Regions from separate parts of the Shewanella sp. SM74 genome, predicted to be linked through region 1. Evidence: predicted binding sites of a transcription regulator. Region 1 holds the regulator's gene; each other region holds the start of a gene.

Region 1 (8,188 bases):
GGCGCACTAATAATGGAAAACCTTTACGCACGCGTGGCCAGCGAAAAATCGCACCCCACAGCATAAGGCCTGCACGGCCAAAACCGAGCACTAGCTCAATCGCGCTGCGGCCTAAGTCGGCAATACTGTCGATTAACTTCACTTGCCAACTCCTTTTGCCATTAATTCTTGCTGGTAATCATTTGCCGGATAATGGAACGGCACAGGGCCGTCCGGAGCACCTTGAATAAACTGTTTCAGCTGCGGATTATCAGCGTACTTTAATTCTTCAGGGGTACCGTGGGCGATGACTTTTTTGTCAGCCACCACATATACATAATCGGCAATGCCAAGCACTTCATCCACATCGTGGGACACTACAATTGAAGTCAGATTCAGCGCATCGGATAACTCACGAATAAGCTTTACTAACACGCCCATCGATATTGGGTCTTGCCCTGCAAAAGGCTCATCGTACATCACCATTTCAGGTTCAAGCGCTATGGCTCTAGCCAATGCGGCGCGGCGTTGCATACCACCGGACAACTCGCTTGGCATCATCTGAGCGGCACCACGTAAACCTACGGCTTCAAGCTTCATCAGCACGATAGTGCGAATAATGTCTTCAGGCAGTCCAGAATGTTCACGCAGTGCAAACGCCACGTTATCGAACACATTAATGTCGGTAAACAGCGCGCCACTTTGAAACAGCATGCTCATCCGCTTACGCAGACTAAATAATTCATTACGACTCACGCCATGGATATCGTGACCGTCGAATAACACTTGTCCATGGTCAGGCGTTAATTGGCCGCCAATCAATTTCAACAGGGTCGTTTTGCCTATGCCGCTCGGCCCCATGATCGCCGTCACCTTGCCCCTTGGAATGGACAGGCTAATATCTTCATATATCACACGCTGACCGCGGCTAAACCCCAAATTACGGATCTCAACCAACGGCGTTTGTTCTTGAGTCATGCTTGATTCCGACATTTGCAAATGAGGTGATCCTAGTCTTCCGAGACTGACCAATCGAAGAGCCGCAAATTGTACGTAATTGCGCTTTAACCTACAACCGAATCGACACTATCGCCCTGCGATACTTTCAATTTGCCTCATTTACAGCGAAAATGCGCCCTAAGTTTTCACTCTGCACAGGTAAAATGTTACTTAATGTTTTCAACCTGGTTGCAGAATTGGCAGTATTGGCTAATTCGTTCGCACTTAGCTCACTCTTTGCCCACTTTTATCGGGGAGAGTCGATACGCAATTGCGCAATAGAGGCATCCCATAGGGTAATACCCGCTGCGATATGGAATAAATCCATTGAAATAAACGACAAAGACGATGATATTGCTCAAGACCTTCTGCCGCTAAACACGTTATTGTGCGTGAATAGCTAACGCAGCTGAACTTGACGAGTCGGATCAATCGCTCTAGCCTGCCGCAATTGTTTTGCTGTTTTCGGTAATTAACCACAGCAAGACATAAGCTAAATTGTCTGAAAACAAACTAATACTTGGCAGAAAGCCTATTACATATCATCTTTATCGCGTACCAAATTGTGCTATTCCAATCCCATCAATGGGGCGACAAAGACAATGCAAAAAGAGAGATAGACATGGTAGACAAATCACAACTGCGCCAATGGGGTTGTAAAGTTATCGACATTGAAAAGTCAGCCCTAGACAATCTTTATCAATATGTTGATTCGGCTGAATTTGCAGCAGCTTGCGAGTTGATCCTCAACTGCACAGGCAAAGTGATTGTCATGGGAATGGGCAAATCGGGCCATATCGGCAATAAGATTTCAGCCACCCTCGCCAGCACAGGAACGCCCGCATTTTTTGTGCATCCGGGTGAAGCCAGCCACGGCGATCTGGGTGTATTGGCCGATAACGATGTGATTTTAGCGATTTCAAATTCCGGTGAGTCGAGCGAAATCCTCACCTTAATGCCGGTCATCCAACGTATGGGCGTGCCCGTTATCGCGGTAACAGGTAAACCCGAATCGAATATGGCGCGATTATCTAAAGTACATTTATGTATTGAAGTCCCAGAAGAGGCTTGCCCACTTGGACTTGCTCCAACGTCGAGCACTACCGCGACCTTAGTGATGGGCGATGCGATTGCCATTGCGCTACTACAAGCTAAAGGCTTTACCCGTGATGACTTTGCAATGTCCCATCCTGGCGGTGCTTTAGGACGCAAGTTATTGTTAAAAGTCTGCGATGTCATGCACAGCGGTGATGACTTACCGCTCGTTAACCACGATATTTGCATCACAGAAGCTCTGTACGAAATCTCCAAGAAAGGCTTAGGCATGACGGCGATTATTGATGATCAGCGCAAGCTGGTTGGTATCTTCACCGACGGTGATTTACGCCGCGTTATTGATGCCGAAGTGAATTTACGCACGACGCCCATTGCCGATGTGATGACACGTAACTGCGTCACGATCACGGATAATGTGTTGGCCGCCCAAGCACTGCAAGTGATGGACTCAAAAAACATCAACGGATTAATTGTTATTGATAAAGACCGCCATCCTATCGGCGCTCTTAACATGCTAGACATGGTTAAAGCAGGAGTCATTTAATGCCACAGCAAGGATTTTACGGCCCAATCAGTGATGATGTGTGGCAACGCGCGCAAAAGATTAAACTGTTGATTTGTGACGTCGATGGGGTGTTTTCCGACGGCCGTATTTACTTGAGCAATAGCGGCGAAGAGCTCAAAGCCTTCCATACCCGTGACGGTTATGGCGTGCGCTCACTCCTCACCAGCGGTTTCAACCTCGCCGTGATCACAGGGCGTCAATCCAAAATCGTTGAAAACCGTATGACAGCCCTTGGTGTTACCCATATTTACCAAGGCGTAGACAATAAGTTCGAGCCCTATGAAGCATTGCTCGCACTTTATGGTGTCACCCCAGAAGAAGTGGCTTATATCGGTGATGATATTGTCGATCTCCCCGTGATGAATGTCGTCGGTTTAGCGGTCAGTGTTGCTGACGGCCACCCCTATGTACGCCAACACGCCCATTTTGTGACTACGCTCAATGGTGGCCACGGTGCACTGCGTGAACTCACAGATCTGTTACTCCTAAGTCAAAATAAATTCACTTCGGCCCATGGAATGAGTATATGAGTCGTGTGACACTCGCAATTATCGCTTTTTTTGGAACTGCACTAGCGCTTTACTGGCAGGTCCAGAACAAACACAGCGGTGATTCCGATAACAGAGTAAAAGATCAAAATACCCCAGATTTCATCGTTGAAGATCTGCGCAGTGTTGAGTTCAATGAGCAAGGACTAGTGAATAGCCGTGTGACGGCGAAACACATGGAACATTATGATTCAACGAATCAAACTTTCTTTACTCAACCTGTTTATCTTGTTTATCCAGACCAAGGTAAAGCACAATGGCAGCTCAGGGCAGATCAGGGCAAGCTAAACAAGGAAACTGGCAAGGTTGTATTAGAAAATAATGTTATTATCGATGCCATTAGCCCAGAAGAACCGATTCAGACCTTGTCCACCAGTTATCTGGAACTCGATCTCAACACTATGATAATGACCTCTGACCGTACCATTTACGTCACAGGGAAAGATTTTAATATTCAAGGCCAAGGCCTTTATGCCGACCTCAACGCGCAAGAAGTGCAATTGACCAGTCAGGTAGTAGGAACATATGAAGCAAAATAACGTATTACTTGCCAGCCTAATGCTAATTATGAGCATGAGTGCTTTCGCGAAAGTGGGCGACTTAAAGCAAGAAGTCAAAATTAAAGCTGTGAGCCAAACTGCGGATATCAAAAACAACCAGATTATCTTCTTTGGTCCGGTGGAAGTTACCCAAGGCTCAATAAAAATCCAAGCAAATGAACTGCGTGCATTTTCCGCTGAAGGTGAAAATAGCAAAACTTTAGTCGCCACAGGCAACCCTGCTACGTATAGCCAGATATTAGACGATGGCCGTCCTGCATCGGCTAGCGCGAAAGAAATTCGTTACGATATGGCAAGCCGCACCTTAACTCTGAAAGGTATGGCGTCATTAGATCAAGCAGGTAGCCAAGTTACAGGCAATTTAATCCGCTATAACATGATTCAACAGAAATTGATGGCCGAGAGTACTGGCAGTGGTGACGATCGCGTAATCACTATTATTCAGCCTGAAAACTATCAAGATGATGCTAAATCAGACGCTCCGGCGGATAAACCTGTAAAAAAGCAGGACTCTAAATGACCCAAATCACCTTAAGAGCACAAAATCTGGCGAAAAGTTACAAGAGTCGCCAAGTGGTTAAAGACGTCAGTCTGACGGTAAAAACCGGTCAAGTCGTTGGCCTACTCGGTCCAAACGGTGCAGGTAAAACCACGACCTTTTACATGGTTGTCGGGCTAGTGAAGAGCGATAAGGGACATATCTTTATCGACGATGATGATTTAACCGCAGATCCTATGCATCTGCGTGCCCGCAAAGGCATAGGTTACTTACCGCAAGAAGCCAGTATCTTTCGTAAGCTAACTGTTCATGACAACATCATGGCCGTACTGCAAACTCGTAAAGAACTTAAAAACGAAGAACGAGAAGAAGAACTAGAACATCTGCTCGAAGAGTTTCATATCACCCACATCCGTGACAGCCAAGGCATGTCATTGTCGGGTGGCGAACGTCGTCGCGTCGAAATTGCGCGGGCTTTAGCCGCTAATCCTAAGTTCATTTTGCTCGATGAACCGTTTGCCGGCGTCGATCCTATTTCGGTTATCGACATCAAGAAGATTATCGAACAACTCAAAAGTCGCGGCCTTGGCGTACTGATCACAGACCATAATGTCCGCGAGACATTAGATGTATGTGAACATGCTTATATTGTGAGTCACGGAAACCTGATTGCCGAAGGAACTCCAGCAGAGATCTTAGACAATCAGCAAGTTAGGGCTGTGTACTTAGGTGAACAATTCAGGCTATAGTTAATCGAGCGAAGCCAATGGAGGCAATTTATACCGCCATTGGGCTTCACTCAAGATAATAATAAGCGACCTCATCCAACAATAATAACGTAGGGATCAGCGGTAACATGAAAGCGTCACTCCAGCTCAAACTGGGTCAACAGTTAACCATGACGCCACAACTACAACAGGCTATACGTCTGTTGCAACTGTCGTCATTAGAACTGCAGCAAGAGATCCAGCAAGCATTAGATTCTAATCCCCTTCTCGAGCTGGAAGAGGATCAATTCGACGCCACTAAAACCCCTGTAAACCAAACGCTATCCGATACGGATTTCAGTGAATCTAGCACTCTGCCACCAGAAAAAGACAGCTCCACCATAGATACGGCAGAGTCGCTAACCAAAGAATCCATGCCCGATGAGCTCCCCATGGACACCACATGGGATGAAGTGTTTACCGCCTCCCCAAACTCAGGCCCCGGCGGCAGTCGTGAAGACGATATGCCCTTCCAAGGCGAGACCAGTGAAGGTTTGTACGAACACTTAGAATGGCAAAAAAACCTCACGCCGTTTTCTGAAACCGATTTAGCCATTGCCACCGCCATTATTGATGCCATCGACGATCAGGGCTATCTCACCCAAAGCACTGAAGAAATTCTCGAAGCCATGGGTAATCCTGAAGTTGAGCTTGACGAAGTCGAAGCCGTACTCAAGCGTATTCAGCATTTTGATCCCATAGGCGTTGCCGCCCGCGATTTAAGTGAATGCCTGCTGATCCAACTGTCGCATTTCGCCGCTGATACTCCCAACCTAGAAAACGCCCGTATGCTGATCAAAGATCATTTAGATCTGATCGCCGCCCGAGACTTTAGGTTGTTGATGCGTAAGACTAAATTAAAAGAAGATGAATTAAGGGATGGTATAGCACTCATCCAAACCCTCAATCCTCGCCCAGGTTTGTTGATCACGCCCAATAATGACGAATACGTTATCCCAGATGTGTCTGTGTCGAAGAAAAATGGCCGCTGGGTCGTTGAGCTAAATCCTGACTGCATGCCAAAAATCAATGTAAATCAACATTATGCTTCTATGGCACGCAGTACCAAAAACCAAGCCGATAGCCAATTTATTCGCGGCCATCTGCAAGAGGCTAAATGGTTTATTAAGAGCCTAGAAAGCCGTAACGATACTTTGCTTAAAGTTGCTAATTGCATAGTGCAATATCAGCAAGGTTTCTTTGAGTATGGTGAAGAAGCCATGAAGCCTATGGTGCTTAACGATATTGCCGAAGCGGTAGAAATGCATGAGTCCACCATCTCACGGGTCACAACTCAAAAATACATGCATACCCCTAAGGGACTTTTTGAACTAAAATACTTCTTCTCTAGCCACGTCGGTACTGACGATGGTGGTGAGTGCTCATCCACAGCAATCAGAGCCTTTATAAAGAAACTGGTGGCAGCGGAAAACCAGAAAAAACCATTAAGCGATAGCAAGATGGCACAGCTTCTGGCAGAACAAGGGATCAACGTAGCCCGCAGAACCATTGCGAAGTACCGAGAGGCTATGCTTATTCCACCTTCTAATCAGCGTAAAAGTTTATAACCTACAGTGGATATCGGAGGACGTTTCTATGCAAATAAACCTAAGTGGACACCATGTCGAAATTACCGAATCGTTACGTGCATATGTAGAAGAAAAGTTTTCAAAACTTGAACGCCATTTCGAACAGATCAATAATGTGCACGTTGTGCTCAATGTTGAGAAAATGCAACAGATTGCCGAAGCGAGAATAAACCTCATAGGTGGTGAAGTTTTTGCTACTTCAGAGCATGCTGACATGTATGCCGCTATAGACGCCCTGATTGACAAGCTTGACCGTCAGGTTATTAAACACAAAGAGAAGTTAACAAAACACTAATAATGGAACTTTGTACCATACTGCGGCCGGAGTGCACTACCTGCGCCACTCCGGGCAGTAAGAAAAAGGTACTGGAACTCATCAGCGACTTAGTCGCTGCCCAGTACCCGACCCTCTCATCTCAAGAGATATTCGAAAGCCTAGTGGCGCGCGAAAAGATGGGGAGCACAGGTATAGGTAACGGCATCGCCATTCCACATGGTCGACTAGCCGATATAGATCAGCCCATTGCCATACTAATTAAGTGTGAAGAGCCGATAGCATTTGATGCTATCGATAAGCAACCTGTTGATATTTTATTTGCACTACTGGTGCCTGCAGACCAATGTCAGCAGCACTTAAGTACCTTGTCTTGCATGGCCGAAAAGCTGAGCGACAAGCAAATATTAAAGCAATTACGCAAGACGCATGATGAAACGGAACTCTATCAGGTAATCACTGGATGAAACTGGTCATAGTGTCGGGCCGCTCAGGCTCAGGCAAATCTGTCGCCCTTAGGGTACTCGAAGATCTCGGCTATTATTGTGTCGATAACCTTCCCTTGCCATTGATTGGCAGTTTGCTTGAGCAACTCAAAGGCAGTAACGATCTCGTCGCCATCAGTGTCGACGTGCGTAACATGCCTGAGCAGGATAAGGTCTTAGTGAAACAACTCGCTAGCCTACCTCCAGATACTGAGTTAACGAGCTTCTTCCTTAACTCCAGCGATAAAATTCTGCTTAAGCGTTACAGCGAAACCCGCCGTTTACATCCTTTGTCGAAGAGCCGAGTCTCTTTGCAAGAAGCGATAAAGCTGGAGGGGAAACTGCTCGAGCCTATGTCAAAACTGGTCGATCACTACATAGATACGTCGAATCTGAATATCTATGATTTAAGCGACCAAGTCAGACAAATTCTCCTTGGTAGTGTCGATAAAGAACTCGTGATCAACTTCGAGTCCTTTGGCTTTAAGCACGGAATGCCCACCGAAGCCGACTTTATGTTCGATGTGCGCTTCCTGCCCAATCCCCACTGGGAGTTGGCGCTGCGGCCATTGACTGGCTTAGATGAACCCGTAGCTGAGTTCTTAAATCGCCAACCACTGGTCAATAAGTTCATCTGGCAAATCGAAAATTTACTGGAGACTTGGCTGCCACACCTCGAGCGTAACAATCGCAGTTATTTAACTGTGGCCATTGGCTGCACAGGTGGACAGCACAGATCGGTTTACGTCGCAGAGCAATTGGCAAAACGCTTTAGTAACGGTAAACATAAAGTGTATGCCCGTCATCGAGAGCTCAACAATGCCAAAGCTTGAACGTCAGATAACTATCTGTAATAAGCTCGGTTTA
Region 2 (8,188 bases), on a different contig from region 1:
TAAACAGTAACAACACAGATTTATCCAGGGCTAACTGCAAGCGTTCGCAGCTCGAATGGGTCACTGAAATCTGAATCTGTTGTCCGCCCGCTAAAGTCACGCTGATGTTGTCATTTAATCCAAATGAATCAATGCTATTGATACGCCCCGTTAACTGATTGCGGGCGCTGGTGTTGAGAGAGAAATGCGCCATCACATCCAATAAACTGTGCATATCGACGGACTCATCGAGCAAGGCAGCCAAAGCCATTTCTTGTACTTGGGAGGTGATGGAATACACCTTAAGCAACCGTTCGCCAAATTCGGTGAGTTTAGCGCCGCCACCGCCTTTGCCGCCCTTTTCGCTACACACTACGGGTTCGGGCATAGCGGTGTTCATCTCATTGATCGCGTCCCACGCCGCTTTATAACTGATCCCCGCAAGCTTGGCGCCTTGGCTGATCGAGCCTGTGTTGGCAACCTGCTCAAGCAGGCTTATCCGCCTAGGATTGGCGAAGGGCTTATCCCCGAGGGAAAGCGTAAGTAATGCATGTAAATCCATCGTTTATCCAGCACCCAAGTCTGACTTGAGTCCTATTGTCCTTCATCGTCTTGAGGATACCAATAAGATTGCCGAGATATTTCAGCGGATTAATGCCATTAATCAGCAAGAAACCGCACACAGATCACTAATTGATTGCTTAGGGCTTGAATGATCGATATATAGATTGGTATATAACGATCACTTTTTATCACGGAGGAACACAATGAAATCCATTCACCTTAAGCAATTACTGCGTTTTACCACGGCTTCGTTATTCACAATGGTACTGACATCTAGCCCTATTTTTGCGGCAGACAATGAGCAAGTGACTGTTTTTGCAGCGGCTTCGCTCACCAATGCCCTTAACGAAATCGGCCAGCAATATGAAAAAGAACACAATACTAAGGTGATATTCTCCTTCGCCTCTTCCTCAACACTGGCAAAACAAGTGGCCAATGGTGCGCCAGCCGATCTGTTTGTCTCGGCGAATCAAAAGTGGATGGATTATCTGATCGATGCTAAAGCGGTCGATGTTAACAGCCGAAAAACCTTGTTAAAAAATACCTTAGTCTTGATTGCCGAGAAAAATAGTCCCATCACAGAAGTCGTGCTCAATGGCGATTGGGATATTAAAGCCGCATTAAAAGGCAGTCGTATGGCTGTTGGCGATCCAGATCATGTGCCTGCTGGACAATATGCCAAACAAGCCCTCGAAAACCTCAAGCTGTGGCAAGCCGCTGAGCCCTTACTCGCCCGTGCTAACAATGTCCGTGCCGCCCTCGCTTTGGTTGAACAGGGTGAAGCGCCGCTTGGCATAGTGTATTCAACCGATGCGAAAGTCGCCCAAAAGATCAAAATCGTTGGCACCTTCCCAGAAACGAGTTACAGCCCAATTGAATACCCTGTCGCCTTAGTCAAACAAGAATCGACCGCAAGCGCCAAAGCGTTCAATGAGTATCTGCAGGGCCCAAGCGCAAAAAATGTGTTTGAGAAATATGGCTTTGGAGTGAATTAGGGTGCTGAGTGGTTCTTTGTTAAGCGGCTCTCTGCTAAGTGGCTCTCTTTTGAGCGACTATGAAATTGCCGCACTGCTGCTCAGCTTAAAGGTGTCATCCGTTGCCGTTATCGCCAGTTTACCCTTGGGTATTTTGTGCGCTTGGTTGCTGGCAAGGGTCGAGTTTCCTGGCAAGGCTATATTTGACAGTGTGCTCCATCTACCACTGGTGTTACCGCCCGTGGTAGTGGGTTACCTCTTGCTGATCAGCATGGGCCGCCAAGGTTTTATCGGCCAGTGGTTATTTAATTGGTTTGGCATCAGTTTTAGCTTTAGTTGGCGCGGTGCGGCCCTCGCGGCGGCGATAGTGTCATTCCCGCTGATGGTCAGAGCCATACGCCAATCCTTTGAAACCGTTGATATTCGACTCGAGCAGGCCGCACGCACTTTAGGTAGCAGTCGATGGCGAGTATTTCTCACCATCACACTGCCGCTCACCTCTCCAGGGATAGTGTCAGGCATGATTATCGCCTTTGCCCGCAGCCTAGGGGAATTTGGCTCGACTATTACCTTCGTTTCTAATATCCCAGGTGAAACCCGTACGATTCCGCTCGCCATGTACTCTTTTATTGAAACCCCAGGGGCAGAATATCAGGCCATGCGTCTGTGCATTATCTCGATCGTTATCGCACTCGCGTCTTTACTTGCCTCCCAATGGCTGAGTAAAAAAGCCCTGCAGAGGACGGCAAGCGTATGTTAACAATCAATATTGAAAAACGACTCGGACAACTGCAACTGAAAGTCGATACCCAATTGCCATTGCAAGGCGTGACAGCCGTTTTTGGCCGATCGGGTGCGGGTAAGACCTCACTAGTGAACCTACTCGGTGGGCTTTCAACCCCAGATTGCGGTGAAATCCGCCTCGGCGACAAACTGCTTTATCAACAAGGCAAAGTGAACCTTCCCCCAGAAAAGCGCCATATTGGCTATGTATTTCAAGAGGCACGGCTGTTCCCGCACTATAGCGTGAAGGGCAATCTCAACTATGGTGTGCGTAAAGCCAACCCAGTCTTGTTCGATAGAATTGTGCAACTATTAGGGATTGAAAAACTCCTCAGTCGCTATCCCAGCACGCTATCGGGCGGTGAAAAACAACGGGTTGCCATTGGCCGTGCCCTGCTGACATCGCCCGATATGCTGTTGATGGATGAACCGCTAGCGTCACTCGATTTACCCCGTAAACGCGAGTTGCTGCCCTACCTGCAAACCTTATCGCAGGAACTAAAACTGCCGATAGTGTATGTGAGCCACAGCCTAGATGAGATCTTACAACTGGCGGATTATATGCTGGTGCTGCATCAGGGGAAATTGATCGCCCAAGGGGCCTTAAGTGAAGTGTGGAATAGCGAGCAAATGCGGCCTTGGGTGCCATTGCAGGAACTCAGCTCACTCCTCAGTGCAAAGGTCGCCGACAGACATCCCGACTACCCCATGACGCGACTCGTGATGGATGATGGAAACTATTTGTGGGTAAGTGGCTATCTGGCTGAAACGGCAAAGAAACTCAAAGTGCGTATTCAGGCAAATCATGTCTCGGTTTGCACTGAGATCCCCAAAGGCTCAAGTATCCGCAACCTGCTAAAGGGAGAAATTAAAGAGTTATACCCCAGTGATAACGGCGAGCAAATCCAATTAAAAATCGCCCTAGGCCGCGATGCACTTTGGGCCAACATCACCCCTTGGGCCTGCGACGAACTGCAACTCACTCATGGAAAAGCGATTTATGCACAAATCAAAGGCGTGACTATGACGCAAATGGATATCGCCGAATCCCACTAGCTCAACCTAGAGCACCGTTCGAAAACCAAATTTCAGGCACAAAAAAACCGACTCTAGGTCGGTTTTAGTTCCTTCATCAGAAGGATTTGGTACCAGTGGCCAGACTCGAACTGGCACGCTTTTAAGGGCGGGGGATTTTGAATCCCCTGTGTCTACCGATTTCACCACACTGGCATATCAAATATGCACTTAGAAGCAATCAAAACAACTGGCTGTCTCTAAGTGCTGGGAATTATACCTTTGCTTATGACAATGGCAAGTCTTTTGCCGCGACTTTAATACAAATTGCATTTAACCGCTCAAAAATCATGCTCTTGGGGTTATTCTGCGCCATGGGATAATAAAAAAGCGGTATATTCTTTATCACTTTTTTGAATATGGTTTACCAACCAAGCTTTCAAGAAAGCCATTAATTCGTCGGCAACATCTTCACCTCTAACAACTCGCTTTTGAAAATCAAGTACTTGCCCTACTAACTTGCCGTGTTTTTCCTTGTGGCTGTCAGTTTGAGGGTAACCAAAACGCGCAAAGAGTTCCTCTTCATAGGCAAAGTGATTGGCCGTGTAATCTACTAACCCTTGCACGATACGTTTGATGGCTTCGAGTCCATACTCTTCATTTAATGTGCGGTGTAATTCATTGATCAATGAGACTAAGCGCTGATGTTGACGATTGATCTCTGGCATTCCTATGTCTAACTCAGGCCCCCATTTCACAAAGAGTTTATTTTGCGCCTGACTCGAATTAAAAAATGCCGCATTCACATGGAATCGATGCAGCAAAGAGCCGATTTCCTGCGACATGTTATACACTTTCAAACTCGATAAGTTAGTGTTGTTGGTGTGGGAGGCATTACTCAGGGCTAGCTCAGCCATCACACTGATATTTTTATTAATTTCCTCTGCTACTGTATGTTGTTGTCCCGATGCAGTGGCAATTTGGTGGGACATATCGGTAATGGTCTCCACCTGAGCGACAATCTGCCCGAGTGCACTATGGGCTTGATCAACCATATCAGCCGTTTCGTCGGCAATCGCCACGTTTTTCAACATGACTTCAACACCATGTTGTGCGCCTTTTTGTAATGCGGCGATTTGCTGCTGGATCTCAACCGTGGCTTCGGATGTTCGTTTAGCGAGATTACGCACTTCATCGGCAACTACAGCAAAACCGCGACCATGTTCACCCGCTCTCGCACTTTCAATGGCAGCATTTAAAGCGAGTAAATTGGTCTGTTCGGCCACCTGCGAAATGGTTTCAATAATACTACTGATATTGTTGCTGTCGGCGGCCAAGTGCTCGATCACGGTTCGAGTATCATGGATCTGTTGCGACATAGCGCCAATTTTAGTGACTATGCCATTCATGATTTGGTCGCCGCGCTTAGCAGAACTTTGGGCAATATCAGCTGCCTGCGCAGCACTCACCGCATTTTGCGATACGGCTTGTACACTTGAAACCATCTGCGTCATTGCACTAGCTGCCAGTTCCGTTTGATGCTCTTGCTCTAACACGCCTTGCTTTGCCTGTTCACTGATAACCTTGATATCCGAGGCGACTTTTTTCATCCCTTCACAGGTATCAGATAAAGACAAAATCGTACGGCTGACATCTTCACCCATGCGATTAATGTTATGTACTACCTTAATGAACACACCCGCATCTTTCTCTTCCAATTGATAACTCAAATCTCCCTCGCCTAAGTGGTGTGCTGCACGTTCAAGTTGTCTCAAATTACGAATTAATTTATTGATGTTGAAAATTAAAATGGCGGCGAGCGCGCTTAAACACAAAATGGCAACAAAGTGCCCTGTGATCACCAAACAATAGAGGGGATAAATCAGCAACAATAGTGGCGCAAAGATAGAATTATATCCCATTGAATCCTTGTGACTTTTTTTAGAATCCATTTTTTACTCCTTTAAAAAACTGATATCGCGCCTTCATATAAAAACAAGAACGAATAAATGGAATAGCGCGTTAACTGAATATCGATCGAGTTGAATAGGTTAATCCTAGACGCTAACGGAAGAAGAAACAAAACTAAATTATTTGAACTCGCCGCTGTTAAGCATACCCTTAAATTTGACCAAGATCACAGAGTTAACTAAGGGTTATGACTTTGTATTCCTATGTCGATTTTTTATTGATCGAGATCAGTATTTTAGCTATCGAATACCGCTAATTTAGCGAGGACTTCACAGGAAAGAGGATTTCAGTCATGGCATTTTGGTTAGATCTGATGTTTGGTAACCCCATAGGCTTACTTTCAATGATCGTTATCTTTAGCACAATAGGGATAGTGTCTTATATCACTTGGATGTTCATTGTGAAGTCGGCACCGAAACCATAGTTTTTGCTCCAGTTGTTCTTCATGTTTCTTGTATAAATGCAAAATCTAGGGGGTTTTATCACCCCCATTTTTTGTTGTCTCGCATGTTAAAAATGCTAACTAAAACATAGCTAGCACTCATCCGAGTGATGCTGAACACGCCTATGCTGCGTGTTTTCTGTTTTGTACTAATCCATTCAAAAATTGCGGGCGCGCCTTAATCAACGACTGCATTTCTTCTTGGCTCGGCTCACCTGCTGGCAAACGCAGCACATCACGGTTAAGGTACATACGCGCTTTCATGGCAATCTTATAGTCAGCGGTCGGTCCCTGAATTGCATAATGGCGCTCGTTACCGAGCTTCTCTAAGATACAGGCATTCACTAAACTTTTTACAGCGGGTTCATTTTGCGGCAGAGTCAAAATCGTGGCGCCTTGAAGAAAGAATTCCCTCACTAAAGCTCGCTCAGCGGGATCAAGTAGATTCACTTTAGCTTCAATCGTCTCAATAACGCGCTTATCACTTAAATGACGGATAGACTCATCTAAGCCTAAGTTAATTAATTGACTCAAAAAGTAAGCGATAGAAACGATTAGACCTAATCCAACAAACTGTGCATGTTCTGGCACAAATTTATCGAGCGCCAGCACTGCCAGCACATTAGGGGGAATAAGAAGTAAGACAGAACAACTCACCATAAGCCACAACATGACTCTAAACATCATTTTCTTCGGGCTAAAAAACTTAACTGAATCCAGCTTGAGTTTAAACATAGTGCTATCCCAGTGACAAAAAATTGAACTTATCGGCTAACAAGCAAATTCAATGCCACAAATGAAGACATATTTCGTTGATTTTATCTGCGAGAAAATGCACTTTCTGGATCTGTAGGTCTATGCTTATAAGCATCTCAAGCCGCTATTGCATAAAGAAAATTTAAGATGCTGACATTCTTTAGCCAACTTATCAAAAGCCCCATAGGCAGGCACCTTACCCTGTCTATTGTACTTTTTAGTTCTGTTATCACCTTAATCACCACTGCATATCAGTTGATCAGTGATTATCGCAATGATGTAGTACGTATCGATAGAGTATTTTCCAACATGGAAAAGGTGAACTTAGATGTGCTCGCCGCCAGTATTTGGGTTATTGACGAGCGGCTCATTAACACTCAGCTCAATGGGCTAATTCAGCTGCCCGATATTAACTATATTTCGATTAAAGATGACAGCGGCCAAGCATGGAATGCAGGCGAGCAGAAACAAGAACACTCCTTAGATAAAACCTTTCCTTTAGTCTATAAATCACCGACTGAAAACATCAATGTCGGCACACTCGAAATACAAGTCGATGTCGATGCTATCTATCAACGCTTGTATGATAAGGCCATTATCATTCTGCTTTCTAATGGCATTAAAACCTTCTTAGTGGCTGGCTTTATTCTATTTTTAGTGTGGTTCAACATTACTAAACACTTAGATAAACTCAGCCAATACTGCAAAAATATCGACATAGACCATGAATATGAGCCACTACAATTTGACCGTCATGAAAAAATTGATGAATTCAAACAAGTCGCCGATTCCATCAATAGCATGCAAGTACAACTTAGAAGCTCATTTAGCGCCTTAAAGAATTCTAAGACGGAACTGCAAATAGCCTTAGAAGATAGAGAGCGGCTACTCAAGCTCGAACGTAGCTATAAAGAAGAGCTAGCAAGACAAGTTAAAGAAAGAACACTAGAGTTAGAACAATCCCTTAGCGCACTAAAACGAGCACAACAGGTTTTAGTTGAGCAAGAAAAAATGGCGGCCTTAGGTGGACTCGTGTCAGGGGTTGCCCATGAGATAAACACCCCAATTGGCATTTGTTTGACGGCGGCGAGTGCGCAGCTCAGCCATATTGAAGAACTGATCGACCTGATCCACAGCGATCAAGCTACATTAGATGAGATAAATGAAATACTTAATGAGTACCAAGAAAGCTGTGAACTCATTGTCCGTAATATCACTAAAGCCAGTAGCTTAATTCAAAAATTTAAAACGATCGCCATCGATCGCAGTCATGAAGAACACCAATGCTGTAATCTAAACCAGCAGCTACATGAAATCCTAGAGTCGACATTAATTATGCATCCCAATGTTAACGCCTCAACGGAGATCAACGTGGAGCCTACACTCAATATCAAAACCAATATCAGTTTGTTAAATCAAATTGTTAGTAATATTCTCTCGAACGCCTTTACCCATGCATTCCAAGGACATGAAGACAATCTTATCCACATTAATGCGACTTTGGATGAAGAATCAATTCAAATCAGCATTCAAAATAATGGCTTAGCCATTCCAGCAGATGTTGCTGAGCACATGTTCGAACCCTTCTTTACTACAAATCGTAATAAAGGTGGTACTGGCTTAGGATTATCAGCGGCCTTTAATGCCGCAACACTGTTGAAAGGCACTATGAGTTATCGCGCAGACTCAAAACTAGGCGGCCCAC
Region 3 (8,188 bases), on a different contig from region 1:
GCATAGGTCGAGACTGGCAATTCTTGGGATTTCCCATCCACTAAACCACTCGCCTTGATCGTATAGTTACCTGCGGTTACAGGGTTTCCATCTTTATCGAGGCCATCCCAGTTAACATCGACATTGCCCCCCTTACTGCCATCAACTTTAAAGGTGGTCACAACTTGGCCTTTCTCATCCTCAACACGTACAGTAACTTCAGGAATTTTAGCTGGCGTGCTAATCACACCTTTTATTGTTGGGCTTTCAGCTGAAATGTTACCTGTATCAGTTGGGATCAATACCTTGCGACCAACAAGTCCTGATGCCTGTAATGCTTGGCTTGATGTCATAACACCGTTTAAATTAACGATTTCCTTATTCAACTTAGTAATACCATCAACCGTCGAGAATGATGCCATCTGCGCAATCATTTGGTCGTTGTCGACGGGCTTAAAGGGATCTTGCATCGATAACTGTTGGCTTAATAACGAGAAAAAGTCATCTTGAGTTAACTGCTGGCTTTTTGCTTCCGGTACTATTGAATCTTTTGGCAAACGTATGCCATCAAGAAACGGATTACCCGTTGAGCTGGTTGATGAATTCGTCGTAACGGCATTTGGCTGACTCTTATTTTGAGCCGTCTGCGCCGACGCTTGGTTAATTTGATTAATGAGGCTCACAGCTTACCTCCTAAGTAACACATGTTATTTACCCATCCCAAGTGTTTGTTGCAGCATAGACTTAGCTGCTTCAGCGACTTGAACATTCATTTGATATGAGCGCGAAGCAGAAATCATATCTGCCATTTCTTCCATGACATTAACATTCGGTTTATAAATAAAGCCGTCCGTATCCGCCATAGGATGATCGGGCGAGTATTCTTTCAGTAGTGGTTTATCACTTTCTACAATGCCTTTTACTGCAACGCCTTGAGAAGCTTGTTGCTGACTTTGGGCTTTAGCCATTTCGGCTTCAAAAATGGGATGACGGGAACGATAGGTCTTATCTACACTACTCGAGACGGAATCCGCGTTGGCTATGTTGCTCGCGGTGGTGTTTAGCCTGACCGATTGAGCAGACATTCCCGAGCCAGCAACATCAAATATGCTAAATAAACTCATGATTAATCCCCTCTCAACGCTTTCTTCATGCCACTAAACTTACTGTCTAAAAAACCTAGTGACATTTGATATTCAAGTGCATTTTGCATGAATGCCGATTGTTCCTGTTGGATATCAACAGTATTACCATCACCGGTATCGGGTTGATTTGGCACACGGAACTTAACAAATTGCCCAGTCAACTCCGCAAGCCCAAAATGCTTATCTGGCTCTTGCATTTCAAGACTATTTCGCTGCTGTTGGCCTCGAGCGGCCTGCATTGCCGCAGAAAAATCAACATCGCGGGCTTTGTAATGTGGCGTATCTGCGTTAGCGATATTGCTTGAAATAACTTCAGCCCGCTGCGCTCTAATACCGAGAGTGTATTGATGCACACCCAGTGCATTATCAAAATTGATCGCCATAAAATTGCCTCCTCGTGTTCTCACGAAAATAAAGCAATTCATGTGCCAACATCAGGAAAATTTTGAGAATAACAACAAGGATGAGCAAGTGATAGGTAAAAAATTACCGACAATTGTCGGTAATTTTCTTTAGAGCGGCTGAGTTAAGTCTTTTTCTGGTAATAAATGCCAGGGTTACAACGAACCATATCAAACTCGTCCGTTAAACCAGCGATAGATTCTGATGCACCGAGAAATAAAATCCCTTTGGGATTGAGAGCGGCAGCGAATTGCCGCAAAATTTTTGCCTTTGCCTCTGGTGCAAAATAAATCAGCACATTGCGGCAAAAGATAATGTCGAACTTGCCAAGCAGACTATAACTCTCAAGCAAATTATGCGCTCTAAAGTTCACCAACCGCTTCACATTATCCTTTAACTTCATATTACCTGAAGGTAATGCATCAAAAAACTGACGCTTACGTTCTTCAGATAAACCACGCGCTAATGCCAAACTATCGTACTCGGCATTTTTGCAGCGTTCCAACATGGAAGGAGATAAATCCGTTGCTTGAATCGAAGCACTACCAGCCAAGGCACCAGGCTTCTTCTGTTGATACTCAAGAATAGTCATAGCCAATGAGTATGGCTCTTGGCCTGACGAGCAAGCCGCAGACCAAATTTTAAGCGGACGCCCCAGACGACTGTATTCTGGTAGTAGGACATTATTCAACAACTCAAATGGATAACGATCACGGAACCAAAGGGTTTCATTGGTCGTCATAGCATCGATCACTTCAGCTCTGAGCGCACGCTCAGTAGGCTTCATCGAATGCTTAACCACATCAGATAAGGATGGCAGGTTATATTTGCCCATCAAAGGAGCAAGACGACTGCGCACAAGATATTGCTTATTTTCACCCAGTACGATGCCGCTGTGTTGCTCTAAGAACAACCTAAATTGATTATATTCAGCCTCAGCGAGTGATTTATTTGGCACATTCACATCCTAAATCCTATAGCAAGCACCAAAATCAGTGCGAAACCATCATGTTATAAAGTCGAGATTATAGCGTAAAGCGTATCTAGGTACTAACCGACAGCAATTACAAACTTAAATGCTTATTCACAGCAGCGGCCAGTTCGTCAGGATTAAACTTAGCGATAAAGTCATTGGCCCCCACTTTTTGAACCATTGCCTGATTGAATACACCACTTAACGAAGTATGCAGTACCACTTTAATATGCTTAAGCTTAGGATCATCTCGGATTTCAGCTGTCAGGGTGTAGCCATCCATTTCAGGCATCTCAATATCAGAGATGATGAGGGGGATCTCATCGGCCACATTATCCATCTCTTTGGCGATCTCTTTAAGCTTGTCTAATGCTTCGCGACCATCTTTTGCGGTATCAATTTGTAAATTCAATGACTCGAGTGAACGAATAATTTGTTTACGCGCCACGGCAGAATCATCAATAACCATAATATGGTAATGCTGAGTTCTGTCGAGGGTCAGTTTTTCATTGGCTTCTTCACTGATAGCCGTTTTAACTGGTGAAATCTCATCTAAGATTTTTTCCACATCGAGAATTTCAACTAATTCACCTTCAATTTCAGTCACAGCTGTCAGATAAGAATAACGGCCAGCACCTTGCGGCGGAGGCATAATCGCTTCCCAATTCATGTTGATGATCCGCTCAACAGAACTGACCAAGAAGCCTTGAACACTGCGGTTATATTCAGAAATAATGATGAAACAGTTTTCAGTGCTCGCTAAAGGTTTTCCCCCTGTTGCCGCACTCAAATCAATCACTGAAATGGTTGTTCCACGAATATGAGCAACACCCTTCACATAAGGATTAAGTTTAGGCAAAGTGGTCAGTGGTGGACACTGCAGTACTTCTTTCACCTTAAACACGTTAATCCCAAACCGTTGACGACCGTTTAATTTAAAAAGCAGTAATTCTAAACGGTTTTGTCCAACGAGCTGGGTTCGTTTGTTGACTGAATCAAGAATACTCGACATAACTCTGCCTTGTTGTTCTGTTTATGTTCGGCCCTATAACTCAGTTGAGTATAGGCATATTAATTGCTTACGTCTTATCTATCGATAAACATAGTCGAAACTGAGTCAATCTTCTGACAGTGATGCAAATTATTATTACAGTGGTCAGCTTCGAACTTAATAAAAGTATAGGTGCATTCTGGCGTTACAAGCTAGTCTCTTCATTATGAAAGTAAATTTAGTCTGTTTTTTTAGTCTTTTCACCCTCTTCATGCCCGCTTTTGCGAGTGCAGAGCCTATTGTCCCCACCGTATCGGCAATCTCAGAATTAGCTAAAGCGCTTATTTCAGAAAAAATATCCGTTCCAGAAAATGCCAAAGTAAATATTTCGCCACAGATGGTTGACGCAAGAATGCTGCCGTCACAATGTTCGTCTCCAATGAAAGTTGAACTGGCTAGCGATAGGGAAATTAGCCGTAATAACACCTTAAAAGTCAGCTGCGATACACAAGACTTAGCTTACCCTTGGCAAATCTATATCTCGGTTCGGGTGGATATCTTATTCCCCGTTGTTGTCTCAACCGAAATCTTAGCACCAGGCGAACTCATCTCTCCTAGTCAAGTAGAAGTCCGTTACATTGAACAAAATAGCTTGAGAGGTGCCGAATTCGATGACCCGAGTAAATTGGCTGGCGTGCGAGTAAAACGACGAGTAGCAAAAGATAATCCCATATTAAGTAACAACTTATGCTTCGTTTGTAAAAATGATTCGGTATCTATCTACGTTCGTTCTGGCTCATTCGAGCTCAAAACAGTAGGCGAAGCCCTACAAGATGGCAATAAAGGTGATCGGATCAGAGTCAAAAATAGCAGTTCAAACAAAGAACTAGATGCTATAGTCACAGGCATTGGCGAAGTTGAAGTAAGAATGTAAAATAATCTAAAGCTTTTTTGTAAGCTGCCGATACCCCAGTTAAGAAATCCCGTACACACGACGCTGGAGCCTAAAATGGCAATTGATATTAGCAAACTCAACACTGCAACGACTGCGCAAGTTCGTTCAGGCGCAACGAAAACGAGCAGCGATCAATCTGCTCAAGTTTCTACAAAATCGACAACACCACAGAGAAGCGACTCTGTGGTCATTACGGCCCAGGCACAACAACTTCAAGGAGCTCAGACTAAAATGGCTAGCCTTCCTGAAGTTGATCAAAAGAAAGTAGCAGAAATCAAACAAGCTATTGCCGAAGGTCGCTATAAAATTGACCCTGAAAAGTTGGCTGCCAATATTGCAAGTTTTGAAGCCGAACTTAATGACTTAAATAAAGAGTAACTATGACTGAAATAGCTAAACTGGTAGATCTACAACACGCCCATTTGGCTGTTCTTAAGCAAATCATACTCAAGGAAAAAGGCGCTTTGGTTGACCAAAACGCCGATTTACTGCTTTCCCTTGCTAACGAAAAATCGCAATGTCTGAAAGAACTAAAGAATAATGATGATATTCTGGCAAAACACAGTGATAAATCGCTACTCACTCAGCAAGTCGAACTCGTGCATAAAATGGCTGAGATCAAAGACGCATTGACTGAATGCAAAGAATTAAACGAACAAAATGCCAGTTTAATTGAGATGAATTTAGCGAGTTTAAATCGCTTTGCTCAAGCTTTACAAGCCAGCAGAAACGCCTCCAGCCTCACCTATAACGATAAAGGCAAGACCTCGACTATCTCAAGTTTAGGCAATGATTTAAAGGCCTAACAAGCGCATCACTCCCACTTAGCATTACCTTTTCTAAGCTCTGATTAGATATTAATGTCTTGTACAAAAAGAAAAGCCGCGTAAATACGCGGCTCAATACATGCTCTCAAAAACGCTAGAAATACGTCACTTCCTTCACTCGTTGTGGACGGTTCTGTTGTTGATAAAGCGCCCAAACCTGTGAAAAATCAAGTTCTAACTCAGTGACATAATGCTCGCCTGCTGGATAACTCTTAACGACTCGTGCACCGCGGATCACACCAGAAACTGACGCTTTGACATTATCGTCCGTCAACATCCAATCACTGACACTGCTGTTTGCCGTTATTTTCTGCCCATAAACTTGTTCCGCTAATTCACGATAAGCCACAATTTTTGATGCCTGCATAGCCATCAACACTCTTTGTGATTGCTCTTTAGCCGGTTGAGTCGCTAACGGCGCATATCCTATAGCCGTTAACTTAGGAAAACTCGGCGGCGGCACATCTTCCCATTGCACATATCTATCTTTAGCAGCGCAGCCAGTTAGCATTAGCGCCACAATAACTAAAAGGTAGCGTTTCATTTTCCATCTCCTAAAACACGCACTTCATTCATACCTGGACTCGCCTGACGATATAAGATGCCATTTTGTGACACAATTTGCTCCGAAGGCTGCATGTAGTTTGCCAACTCTTTTTGAGTCACAAAAGTTTGAGATGCCGATACCACGCGATTGTTACTAATGTTCACAATCCGAGTATTGATCGCCATACCATTGGTTACTACGCTCATAGTCGAAACGACAAGATGCTCAACAGGAAGATCTTTCGACAATTTTTGCCAATCTCGCGTCAAAATAAAATCCCCGTCAGATGTGACTCTCAAGCCATCAGCTAAGTTTAAATCCACCACATTAAACTGAAAGCTATGGAGCGATGTCATTAATCCTTGCTGTAACTGTTGCGCTAACGCATTAGTGCCATTCAAATCACCCACTAATACAGGTGTTGCAACTACGATAGGTTGATCAGAACGCAGAGCATCATTTTGCTTAACGAGCTCAGTCACTATTCGCTGTGCTAAATGGTTAATCACTGCCGTTGGCGGCAACCCATTGCCATCCACTAAACTCGGTTTGGGCGGCGTAACCGGTTTAGCTACACATCCACCTAACATTATCAATGTTAAGGGAATAATCACACGCTTTAGCATTGGATTTACCTCATCTATGGGTGCATTGGCAGTCAAGTGACTCACTTTCTAAGCTTCAAATTTTTAATGAGTAACAAAAACCAGCAATCTTCGGACCAATATTAACCTCAGTCCGACAATATTCTTCTATTACGCAGTATATCGACTGTAACACTGGAAACTTTATCAAAAGTTCTCATACTCAGGCACGAAATTTGCTTTATTGACATATTAGATTAAGAGTCAGAAAACTGGCTCGATTGGTAATATCGCCATTAGCTTAGCGATAAGGATTGAATTGATGCACATACCAGGTTCAGCTTCGCTCATCATTTTGAGCCTTTTACTACTTTCTTTGCCCACCAGAGCCGAATGGATAGAAGCCAGCGGAGAAGCAACTATTATCAATGGTAATACAGCTCAAGCAAGGGAAGAAGCGATTAATCAAGCTGTTAGCTATGCGACATTAAGCACAGGTATTCAAATATCCAGCGAGCAACAAACCTCTAATGGTAACCTCACACAAAATAACTTTGCGATAAATCGCAACGCCCAAGCCATAAACATCCAACTCGTTAGTGAACAAATTCAGGGAAATAAAATATATGTATCCCTTCGCCTCGATCTAAATGATGATCCAACACAACAGTGTCCTAATGGCCAATTAAAGGCCGCTATTTTAATACCTCAAACACAAATAAAAGATCGTTCTCAGCTTAGATATGGACAACTTTCAGGCTTTGAAGAGGTCATTTCAGAGGCGTTAGGGAACACTATAGAAGATTACTCTTCAACTGGCTTTAGTCACATCCATGCTAACGAGCGACTCGATATTGAACAAGACCTAGTGGATATTCGCGGTTATCGACTTCCAAGCTGGCTCAGTGAAATTACCGACAGCCAATATATTCTTCAACCGCAGATCATTGATATATCGATAGAGCCTGTACAACCCACCTTCTTAGGATTTTGGGATGAAGCTCCGCTAAGGCAATTTCAATTCAAACTCAGCCTCTATCATGGGATCAGTGGCGAAGAGGTCTGGAGCAAAAACTACAGCACATCGGCCCCATGGGAATTTGAAGAACAGGCTATCATTGCTCCCAACAGTAATAGATTCTGGCGTTCCTCCTATGGAAAAAGTATTACTCAATTAATATTGCAAGCTACCCGAGATTTAGACAGCACACTTAATTGCAGGCCATTACTTGGCCAAGTCGTTAGCCGACAAGCAGACAGGATTATATTAAATCTAGGCCGTAAACATGGCATTCGTGTCGGTGATAAATTCCAAGTAGTATTACAACAAAACTTACCCGATAGACTCAATGAAATGCGCGCCGTCGCGACCAAAAGTCGTGCAACGGTAAAAATTGAGCAAGTAAGCGAAGAAAGCGCCACCGCAGTACTTGTAGACCAAAATGCCGCCTACAATGTACAGATAAACGACATAGCGCTTAAGATTTAAGCAACTAAATCATAAGCCTTTTAATCAAAGATAAAACCAGTATAATCACTGTCGTCTCTTCATAGCTCAACAGGATAGAGCAGCCGCCTCCTAAGCGGCCGATCGGGGTTCGAGTCCCTGTGGAGAGACCATAAGTCACTTTTTATCTATAAAATTCAATAATTTACGGAATTTGAAAAATCCTGTGCCGCCTATGTGCCGCCATAGGAATGACGTTTTTTAGAATTTTTTTTCGTAACATTTTCAAAAATCCCCCTTTTGCCGTGTTCATCTCAGTTATGGACAATTAACCCTAT
Region 4 (8,188 bases), on a different contig from region 1:
AGCTAAAATTAACATTTTCAAATATCAACTCACCCTTAGTGGGTTGAAAATCGAGTGCTTGGGGTAAGTCGACTATCATAGGATGTTTATCGAGCAGGCTAAACATGCGCTCAATATTGGCTAACGCGCCGCGAATTTCGCGATACACAAAACCTAAGAAGTTAAGGGGTAAAAAGAGCTGCATCATAAACGCATTAATCAACACAAAATCACCTAAGGTCATATCGCCATAGGTAACTCTGTATGCCGCCAGCGCCATCATAGCCGTCATAGCCAAAGCGATAATGACAGCTTGTCCACCATTGAGCGCAAACAAAGATAAGCGGTTTTTACGCTTAGCTATCTCCCACTGTTCAAGCGCTTGGTCATAGCGCTGCGACTCATACTTTTCATTATTAAAATACTTTACCGTTTCATAGTTCAGCAAGCTGTCAATGGCGCGGGTATTCGATAACGAGTCAGCCTTGGCCGCATCACGAACATACTCAGTACGCCATTCGGTCGCGACCACAGAAAAAATAATATAAGCCAGCACAGCAACAAAAGTGATTGCAGCAAACGCAATGCCGTAGTTATAAAAGAAAATGCCAATCACCATGACAATTTCGAGCAAGGTCGGCACTATGTTGAACACCATAAAACGCATGAGGAAACTCACGCCGCTGGTGCCGCGTTCAATATCACGGGATAGGCCACCAGTTTTGCGCTCTAGATGAAAATCGAGGTCAAGTCGGTGTAAATGGTCGAATACCGCTAAGCCTAAACGGCGGATCGCCCGCTCTGTTACGCGGCCAAACAAGGTATCGCGGATCTCCCCCGTAATCGCCGTTAGTAGACGTACCGCGCCATAGGCCAACACTAATCCTACGGGCACACTGAGGGCTTGCGCAGTTTTATCGGCATCTAAGGTGTCGACCAAATGCTTCAGAATAAAAGGCAGAGCCACGCTGGTCAGCTTAGCGATGATGAGGCATGACATCGCCAACGTAATACGGCCTTTGTATTCCAATAAGTAAGGCCAAAGCAGTTTCATGACGTGCCAGTTTAATTTATCGACTGGACCTTCAAAATATAACGTTGGGCGCATAGGACATAACCTTGAATGAGTTATGCCAATTGTAACAGTTCACACCGGACATAAGCTAAGCGAAACTAGCAAAGTCTGAATAAAATCAATCAGATTTTCCTGACAGACAAATAGACTTATTCACGACATACTCATCTGCTATTTTGATTGCATTTAAAGCCAAAACATCATACTTACGCATTACACTGGCGTATTCACAATAAATGAATTTATACTAATTTGTGTTCAGGCATGTACCGTTTTACTTAACCTCAGAGCCGTATGTAAGAGGATAAGAGTGCAATGGAAGAAGGCTTGGCACAAAGTTGCTGCTGTTGATTATTTTTGCCGTTTTGCCCAAAATGCCATGGAGGCGGTTATACAAATCAATAGAATTTGTTAACCTCTACGCGCTAGATTTTGCGATTCATACGCCCAAGTTCTAGCGAGAATTAAGATAAACAAATTAAATTAAGATCAAAGGAAGCTTTATGTTGGATTCCGCTAAAGTTCAATACCCGCCATTACCACTGATCCAAACTTGGGTGTGGATGATGATCGAATCAGGCAATCCAGAGATACAAGATAAAGGTAGAAACAACCTTATTGCCGCCTTTGGTAGCTTAGCCAAAGCAAATGAATACATTGTTGAAATAAGCAATAAATAGATAAAACAAAGGCGCCGGGATAGCGCCTTTGTTTTTACTTAACCCGCAATCGTTAACGGCTAACTCAGGTATAGTTGCGGTTTATGTTCGCTCGAGCAGATAATTAAACCTGACGGCGTTCGATAATGCTTTGATTCAAAATGGCTAACAGACGCTCGGTATCATCCCAACCAATACACGCATCGGTAATACTCTGCCCATAGCATAACTCTTGACCTTCAATAAGATCTTGACGACCTTCCACTAAATGGCTTTCTACCATAACACCAAAAATAGCAGTATTTCCCGCCGCCACTTGACCAGCTACATCTTTAGCAACCACTAACTGACGTTGATACTCTTTACTACTATTCGCATGGCTAAAGTCGATCATGATGTTGTCGGCAAGCTTTGCTTTTAACAATTGCTGGCTAATCTCAGTGACATGCGGCGCGCTATAATTGGGCTCGCGGCCACCCCGTAAAATAATGTGGCAATCAGGATTGCCCTTAGTCGAAACGATCGCCGAATGGCCCAACTTAGTCACAGATAAAAAATGGTGTGGTGCATTGGCAGCACCTATCGCATCAATAGCAACTTTGATCGTGCCATCAGTACCATTTTTAAAGCCGACCGGACAAGAAAGACCCGAGGCTAACTCTCTGTGTACCTGAGATTCTGTCGTACGGGCGCCAATGGCTCCCCAGCACATTAAATCAGCCATATATTGTGGGGTGATCATGTCAAGAAACTCACCCGCGGTTGGCATACCGCTGTCGTTCAAATCCACTAATAATTTACGGGCGGTGCGTAAACCATCATTGAGTTTAAAGCTGTTATCCATGTAAGGATCGTTAATCAGCCCCTTCCAACCCACTGTGGTTCTTGGTTTTTCAAAATACACTCGCATCACAATTTCGAGTTGATCTTTATAACGTTCACGCAGTGAGACCAAACGCTGTCCATATTCCAACGCAGCTTTGGGATCGTGGATAGAACAAGGGCCAATCACCACTAAGAGACGATCATCAGACTTAGCCAGAATATTATGGATACTATTACGCGCATTAAACACAGTCGCAGAGGCTTTTTCGGAAGCAGGAAATCGTTCAAGAATCGCGATAGGTGGAAGTAACTCTTTTACTTCTTTAATGCGAACGTCATCATTTTGGTAATACATAATTTTACTGCTCCAACGCTGGTGTTTTAGGCTATTTCTATCGCTGCGATAAGGGATCTCAACTGCAATACTGGGTTCAATTTATCGAGTCTCAGGCGCCAATGCAACCAAGTTGTCTCCATTTCAAAAAATCAAATATAACTTATTGTTTTAATATATTTTAAAAAAATCAAAATTCAAATATGCCAGCTAACTCACAGCCTTGATGAACAAAATCGAATATGGCGGATAAAAAGGAATAAACATATTTGCTGCAAGTGTATTTAGGTGCCCTATGTTAGCAAGCAAAGATGTTTACCCGTAATAAGCATAATTGATGACCAGCTCTCCATAGAAAAAAGCGGGCAAATGCTAATGCTGTAACATGACTTGTATCTTGCTCTGATAGCGTTGACGCTCTGACTCATCTCGGCTCAAAGCCAAGGCTTTATCCATATTCAGTTTGGCACGCTTTTCGTCCCCCAGCGCCCAGTAGGTTTTAGATAAACCGAAGAAGAACTCATGACGATAATCCGCTTTTGCCAACGCCCTTTGATACCAAGCCAAGGCCTCGTTGTATTGATGCTCATCATAGGCTTGCTGCCCCATATCATAGTAATAATAGGGATTACGTATTCGCGCTAATTCAAGCACTTTATTAATTTCGGCCCATTCATCAAGCCGCCCCTGCTCCCCTAAAATCAAGGCTAAGTTATAAAGCGTTGTCAGATTTTTCGCATCAAACTTGAGTGCATAGCGATAAACCTGTTCGGCCCGCTTTTCATCACCTTTATGCCGGTAAATAATGGCGAGCGTGTTGAGTGAAGGAACAAACTGGCCGACTTTTAAACCCGCTTTGATCAAGGCATAGGCCCTGTCTAAATCACCGTTCACCAAAGACTCTGCCGCCATGTTGTTGTAAAACATACTGATTAAGGTCTGCCGATCCACTTGGGTTTTACCGTATCCCCGTAGAGCTCGCTCCGGCATAAAGTCCACTAAAACAGCTGCAGATGACACATAAACTGAATGTGCGTTTTCAGGTGGAAATAAACGTAAATTCACATGCCCATTGATTAAATAGAAATCACCTTGCTTATCCCATACGGGTTCTATCGCGATATCTTGATACTCAGCACTCACATTCAATATGTCCGCTAACGCAGAAGTCATGACCACTAAAGACATGCAATTACCCGCCCTTTGGGCGTAGGTTTCACGGGCAATTTGGGTCAGATTATTTTGATATCGAAAATCAATGTTAGCGCTATTGGTTTGACTCGCATTGATATAACTAGCTAACCATTCATTGGCTAACATGTTGTTATTGTGTGACAAAGTGTATATCCCATAGCGACGTTTTACGTCTGTCACAACCTCGGGGGGCAGATAAAAGATATCAGCAACAGAAGGAATATCGGCCACAGGAGTAAACAGTGAATCGGCAAGTAACGACTCAAGATCCGACGGATTAGGCTCAATGGTCGTCGAGCTACAAGCAAACAATTGACTGAATACAACGCTCAAGATCGTACTCAAGTATACGGCTCGGAATAGTTTCGACATACGCCCTCCCACACCATTAGCTCCTATTTGAGCTTATTACAAATGGCGAAAAAGACGACATAAAATGGTTACAAAAAATGATAATCGCGATCGATTAAAAATAATTGCAAATAATTTAACGAATTAACTATTGTGAAGGTCGGTCAACTTCTATGTATAACTCACGCTGCTGATAATGATACGGCCGATAGTTATGCTCTCCACAGGTAAAATGTCGATAGGGTTTCATGACCGTAACGCAACCTGAGGGTAAAGCCTGCAGAATTTGGATTTGCTGCTGGCGACGAAGCGACTCCTGCCATTCAAAATCCTTGAGCACTTGATCACGCACGGCAAAGGCATCGACAGGCTCACTTGAGCGATTAACGATCACTTCTCCTGCAAAGGCAGAAACCGATATCCAGCCAGAAATGACGATAAGACTTAGTCGCGAAAATTGACCTATTGTTTTTATATTCAAGCTCATAGAACACTCCTTAATTTATGCAAGAAAACAGAATTGCTCAGTAATTAAGCTTATGACCCTGTGCTTAAACTTCAATCACAGTGATTACCCATAAAAAAGCAGAGCCTAGGCTCTGCTTCACTATCACTCGATCCAAGCTAAGCATCAAGGTGAATCACGCATTAATGTGCAAGTTTAATCAGCCCGCATTTTTGACCGTAACAAACTCAGGATAAGCATCAATACCACAGTCAGAAGCATCCATACCGTTGTATTCTTCTTCCTCAGTAACACGGATCCCCATGGTTATCTTAATCACATACCAGACTGCAAATGATGAGCAGAATACCCAAGTGAAAATGATCGCTGCGCCCGTCAACTGTCCGGTAAGAGTTGCATTAGCATTGGATAATGGCACACACATTAAGCCGAGGAAACCAGCCACACCGTGTACTGAAATCGCACCGACGGGATCGTCAATCTTAATGCGATCTAAGCCCACAATCGAGAACACCACCACACCGCCCGCCACTAAACCAATCACACCCGCCATTAACAATGAAGGCGAGAGAGGATCTGCCGTAATCGCCACTAATCCAGCCAAAATACCGTTAAGGATCATGGTCAAATCCGCTTTGCCCCAAATCATCTTACACACGATAAGAGCTGAGATGGCACCAAAAGCCGCTGCAGTATTGGTATTCACAAACACTTTCGCCACTGAGCTTGCATTCGCCGCATCCGACACCATTAATTGCGAGCCGCCGTTAAAGCCAAACCAGCCCATCCACAGAATAAACATACCTAAGGTTGCCATTGGCAAGTTAGAGCCTGGAATAGGATTCACTTGGCCATTAGGCCCGTATTTACCCTTACGCGCACCGAGCAATATCACGCCAGCAATCGCCGCGGTCGCCCCCGTCATATGCACAATACCGCTACCAGCAAAGTCTACAAAGCCCAGTTTAGCGATAAAACCTTGGCCCCAAGTCCAATAACCTTCTACTGGATAGATAACCGCTGTCATCACCACAGAGAAGAACAAGAAAGCCCACAACTTCATCCGTTCCGCCACAGCACCAGAGACAATTGACATCGCCGTTGCCACAAATACAACTTGGAAGAAGAAGTCAGATTCTAATGCATGGCTCGCATCTGCTGATTGCGAACCAATTAAGGTGCCAATTGACGGTAACCAGCCACCTTCAGTGTTATCCACATACATGATGTTGTAGCCAACCAACAGATACATCACACAGGCAATCGCGTACAGCACAACGTTCTTAGTTAAAATTTCAGTGGTATTTTTAGAGCGAACTAAACCCGCTTCTAACATAGCGAATCCCGCCGCCATCCACATGACTAAAGCGCCAGAAATCAAAAAGTAAAAGGTATCGAGTGCAAAGCGTAGTTCAGTGACTGTGCCGCCTAATTTCGTTAATTCTTCCATTGTCAGCCCCTTATAGCGCTTCAGTATCAAGTTCACCCGTACGGATACGGATAGCATGTTCTAAATCAACGACGAAGATCTTACCGTCACCAATTTTCCCCGTATGGGCCGCAGTGGTAATGGCCTCAATCAACATGTCGAGATTTTCAGCCTTAGTGGCAATTTCTAGTTTTACTTTTGGCAAAAAATCCACCTGATACTCGGCGCCGCGATACAACTCTGTATGCCCTTTCTGACGGCCAAAACCTTTCACTTCGGTCACCGTCATGCCCTCAATACCAATTCCGGCGATAGCTTCACGGACATCATCCAACTTAAACGGCTTGATGATAGCGCTGACTAGTTTCATCCTGACCTCCAAAAAAACGCAATTGTTATTAACTTGTATCAAAGGTAATTCAATCATTAGGCCAACAATTTAATCTATTGATTATTATTGGTTTAAATTGTTTAACACTATTTTTTAAGGTTAAAAACGCACCATAATCGAGCACTAACTGGTGCGATGCACTCTTTTAGTGAGCAGTTTAAGTGCGACAGCTATTCGACCTTAGGCCTATTGGTAACAAGGTTAAATTAGGGTCTACTGGGGGAAGCGTAAATCGAGATGAAATCTCGAGCATCACAACACAAGCTCTTAGACAAAAGCGAAGATCATCACTAAGACAATCACCAAGCGCAAAAGGAAGGCCCGATGTTAAAACCAGAAGAATGTGTTCTCGTTATCGTCGATGTGCAGGGAAAACTTGCACAAATCATGGATAACAGTGACAAGCTGCATCAACAACTACAGACCTTAATCCAAGGCGCACAATTATTTGAAATTCCAATACTATGGTTAGAACAGCTACCCGATAAACTCGGAGCAACTAGCCCTGAGCTACAAACCTTACTTGCGAAAACCAGCTCACCCATTGCCAAGCAGCATTTTAGCGGCTGGCACTGTGACACGTTTGCAAAGGCATTAACTAAGACGAATCGCAAACACGTCATACTGGCGGGTATTGAAACCCATGTGTGTGTTTACCAAACCTGTTGTGACCTTATCGAACAGCAATATTCGGTGCATCTCGTCGCAGATGGCGTCTCGTCACGCAGTGCCGATAATAAAAAACTGGGTATTCAGATGATGACGGCCAGAGGCGCCTTATTAACTAACGTGGAATCGCTATTATTTGAATTACAACATCAAGCCCAAGGCGAGCGCTTTAGGGCATTATTAAAACTGATAAAATAGTCTTAAATTTATTTAGGGTAAAATAATAAAGGTCACATTAACTTGTGACCTTTATATTAAAAAATCGTTAAATACATTAAATTAGAAACGACCAGTCAAACCTAAACCAATAAATACACCATCAGCATCTGAATCTAATTCTCTAGCTAACTCAAAGTTTGCAGAGAAGCTATCAGACAGACGTAACCAATAAGCGGTTTTCAATACGAAAGTATCGTCATGACCATCATCGGTATAGCCTAGACCAACAGACCATGACTTAGTCACATACCAATCAGCACCTAAATTGAATGTGTCGTCAGAATCTTGATGTGTCCAGTTTGCGCTCAAATCAACACCTGTAGTTGATTGCAGTGCAATAAAGCTACGCACTTTTAAACCGTATGACTCTTCGATGCTATCGCTGCCATCGTTATAGAAAGCAGATACTGCAGAGCTATCATTGAAGTAATAACCGACTTCTGCACCGTAAGTGTTCCAGTCAAAACTGCCGATTTCAGAACGTTGATAGTTAGCAGCAATAAACCATTTAGAAGCAAATACATAAGTGCCATCAACACCAATGGTATCTAAATCTGATTCATCATAATTGCTGTAATTAACGCCAACATTAGACGT

What was found. The regulator sigma-54, encoded in region 1, starts transcription at its own class of promoters, with help from an activator protein. The targets are predictions, from matches to a motif close to GTTGGCACGNNNNTNGNNT.
Region 2: L5M49_RS21320 (superinfection exclusion B family protein) is a predicted target of sigma-54. The motif match lies at 6,504-6,522, and genes of this name have one in related genera.
Region 3: flgB (flagellar basal body rod protein FlgB) is a predicted target of sigma-54. The motif match lies at 1,539-1,557, and genes of this name have one in related genera.
Region 4: L5M49_RS14100 (P-II family nitrogen regulator) is a predicted target of sigma-54. The motif match lies at 6,730-6,748, and genes of this name have one in related genera.

What each region holds. Positions count from the first base shown of each region.
Region 1 covers NZ_JAKKRZ010000007.1:73,610-81,797, forward strand. The annotation lists gene mlaE (lipid asymmetry maintenance ABC transporter permease subunit MlaE) at 1-142, opposite strand, end outside; gene mlaF (phospholipid ABC transporter ATP-binding protein MlaF) at 139-957, opposite strand; gene L5M49_RS09310 (KpsF/GutQ family sugar-phosphate isomerase) at 1,601-2,578, shown strand; gene kdsC (3-deoxy-manno-octulosonate-8-phosphatase KdsC) at 2,578-3,129, shown strand; gene lptC (LPS export ABC transporter periplasmic protein LptC) at 3,126-3,686, shown strand; gene lptA (lipopolysaccharide transport periplasmic protein LptA) at 3,673-4,227, shown strand; gene lptB (LPS export ABC transporter ATP-binding protein) at 4,224-4,955, shown strand; gene L5M49_RS09335 (RNA polymerase factor sigma-54) at 5,063-6,541, shown strand; gene hpf (ribosome hibernation promoting factor) at 6,570-6,857, shown strand; gene ptsN (PTS IIA-like nitrogen regulatory protein PtsN) at 6,860-7,303, shown strand; gene rapZ (RNase adapter RapZ) at 7,300-8,154, shown strand; gene L5M49_RS09355 (HPr family phosphocarrier protein) at 8,141-8,188, shown strand, end outside.
Region 2 covers NZ_JAKKRZ010000031.1:26,965-35,152, forward strand. The annotation lists gene L5M49_RS21285 (TOBE domain-containing protein) at 1-541, opposite strand, end outside; gene modA (molybdate ABC transporter substrate-binding protein) at 747-1,538, shown strand; gene modB (molybdate ABC transporter permease subunit) at 1,540-2,277, shown strand; gene modC (molybdenum ABC transporter ATP-binding protein ModC) at 2,271-3,356, shown strand; tRNA gene L5M49_RS21305 (tRNA-Leu) at 3,444-3,530, opposite strand; gene L5M49_RS21310 (bacteriohemerythrin) at 3,677-5,266, opposite strand; gene L5M49_RS21315 (DUF3149 domain-containing protein) at 5,578-5,709, shown strand; gene L5M49_RS21320 (superinfection exclusion B family protein) at 5,851-6,462, opposite strand; gene L5M49_RS21325 (ATP-binding protein) at 6,631-8,188, shown strand, end outside.
Region 3 covers NZ_JAKKRZ010000003.1:136,700-144,887, forward strand. The annotation lists gene flgD (flagellar hook assembly protein FlgD) at 1-662, opposite strand, end outside; gene flgC (flagellar basal body rod protein FlgC) at 687-1,103, opposite strand; gene flgB (flagellar basal body rod protein FlgB) at 1,106-1,507, opposite strand; gene L5M49_RS04525 (CheR family methyltransferase) at 1,651-2,490, opposite strand; gene L5M49_RS04530 (chemotaxis protein CheV) at 2,591-3,511, opposite strand; gene flgA (flagellar basal body P-ring formation chaperone FlgA) at 3,717-4,424, shown strand; gene flgM (flagellar biosynthesis anti-sigma factor FlgM) at 4,500-4,823, shown strand; gene L5M49_RS04545 (flagella synthesis protein FlgN) at 4,826-5,251, shown strand; gene L5M49_RS04550 (LPP20 family lipoprotein) at 5,367-5,816, opposite strand; gene L5M49_RS04555 (FlgO family outer membrane protein) at 5,813-6,445, opposite strand; gene L5M49_RS04560 (flagellar assembly protein FlgT) at 6,726-7,892, shown strand; tRNA gene L5M49_RS04565 (tRNA-Arg) at 7,948-8,023, shown strand.
Region 4 covers NZ_JAKKRZ010000012.1:157,139-165,326, forward strand. The annotation lists gene L5M49_RS14070 (ABCB family ABC transporter ATP-binding protein/permease) at 1-1,087, opposite strand, end outside; gene L5M49_RS14075 (hypothetical protein) at 1,558-1,734, shown strand; gene aroG (3-deoxy-7-phosphoheptulonate synthase AroG) at 1,838-2,893, opposite strand; gene L5M49_RS14085 (tetratricopeptide repeat protein) at 3,245-4,438, opposite strand; gene L5M49_RS14090 (hypothetical protein) at 4,566-4,904, opposite strand; gene L5M49_RS14095 (ammonium transporter) at 5,083-6,333, opposite strand; gene L5M49_RS14100 (P-II family nitrogen regulator) at 6,344-6,682, opposite strand; gene L5M49_RS14105 (hydrolase) at 7,028-7,570, shown strand; gene L5M49_RS14110 (putative porin) at 7,652-8,188, opposite strand, start outside.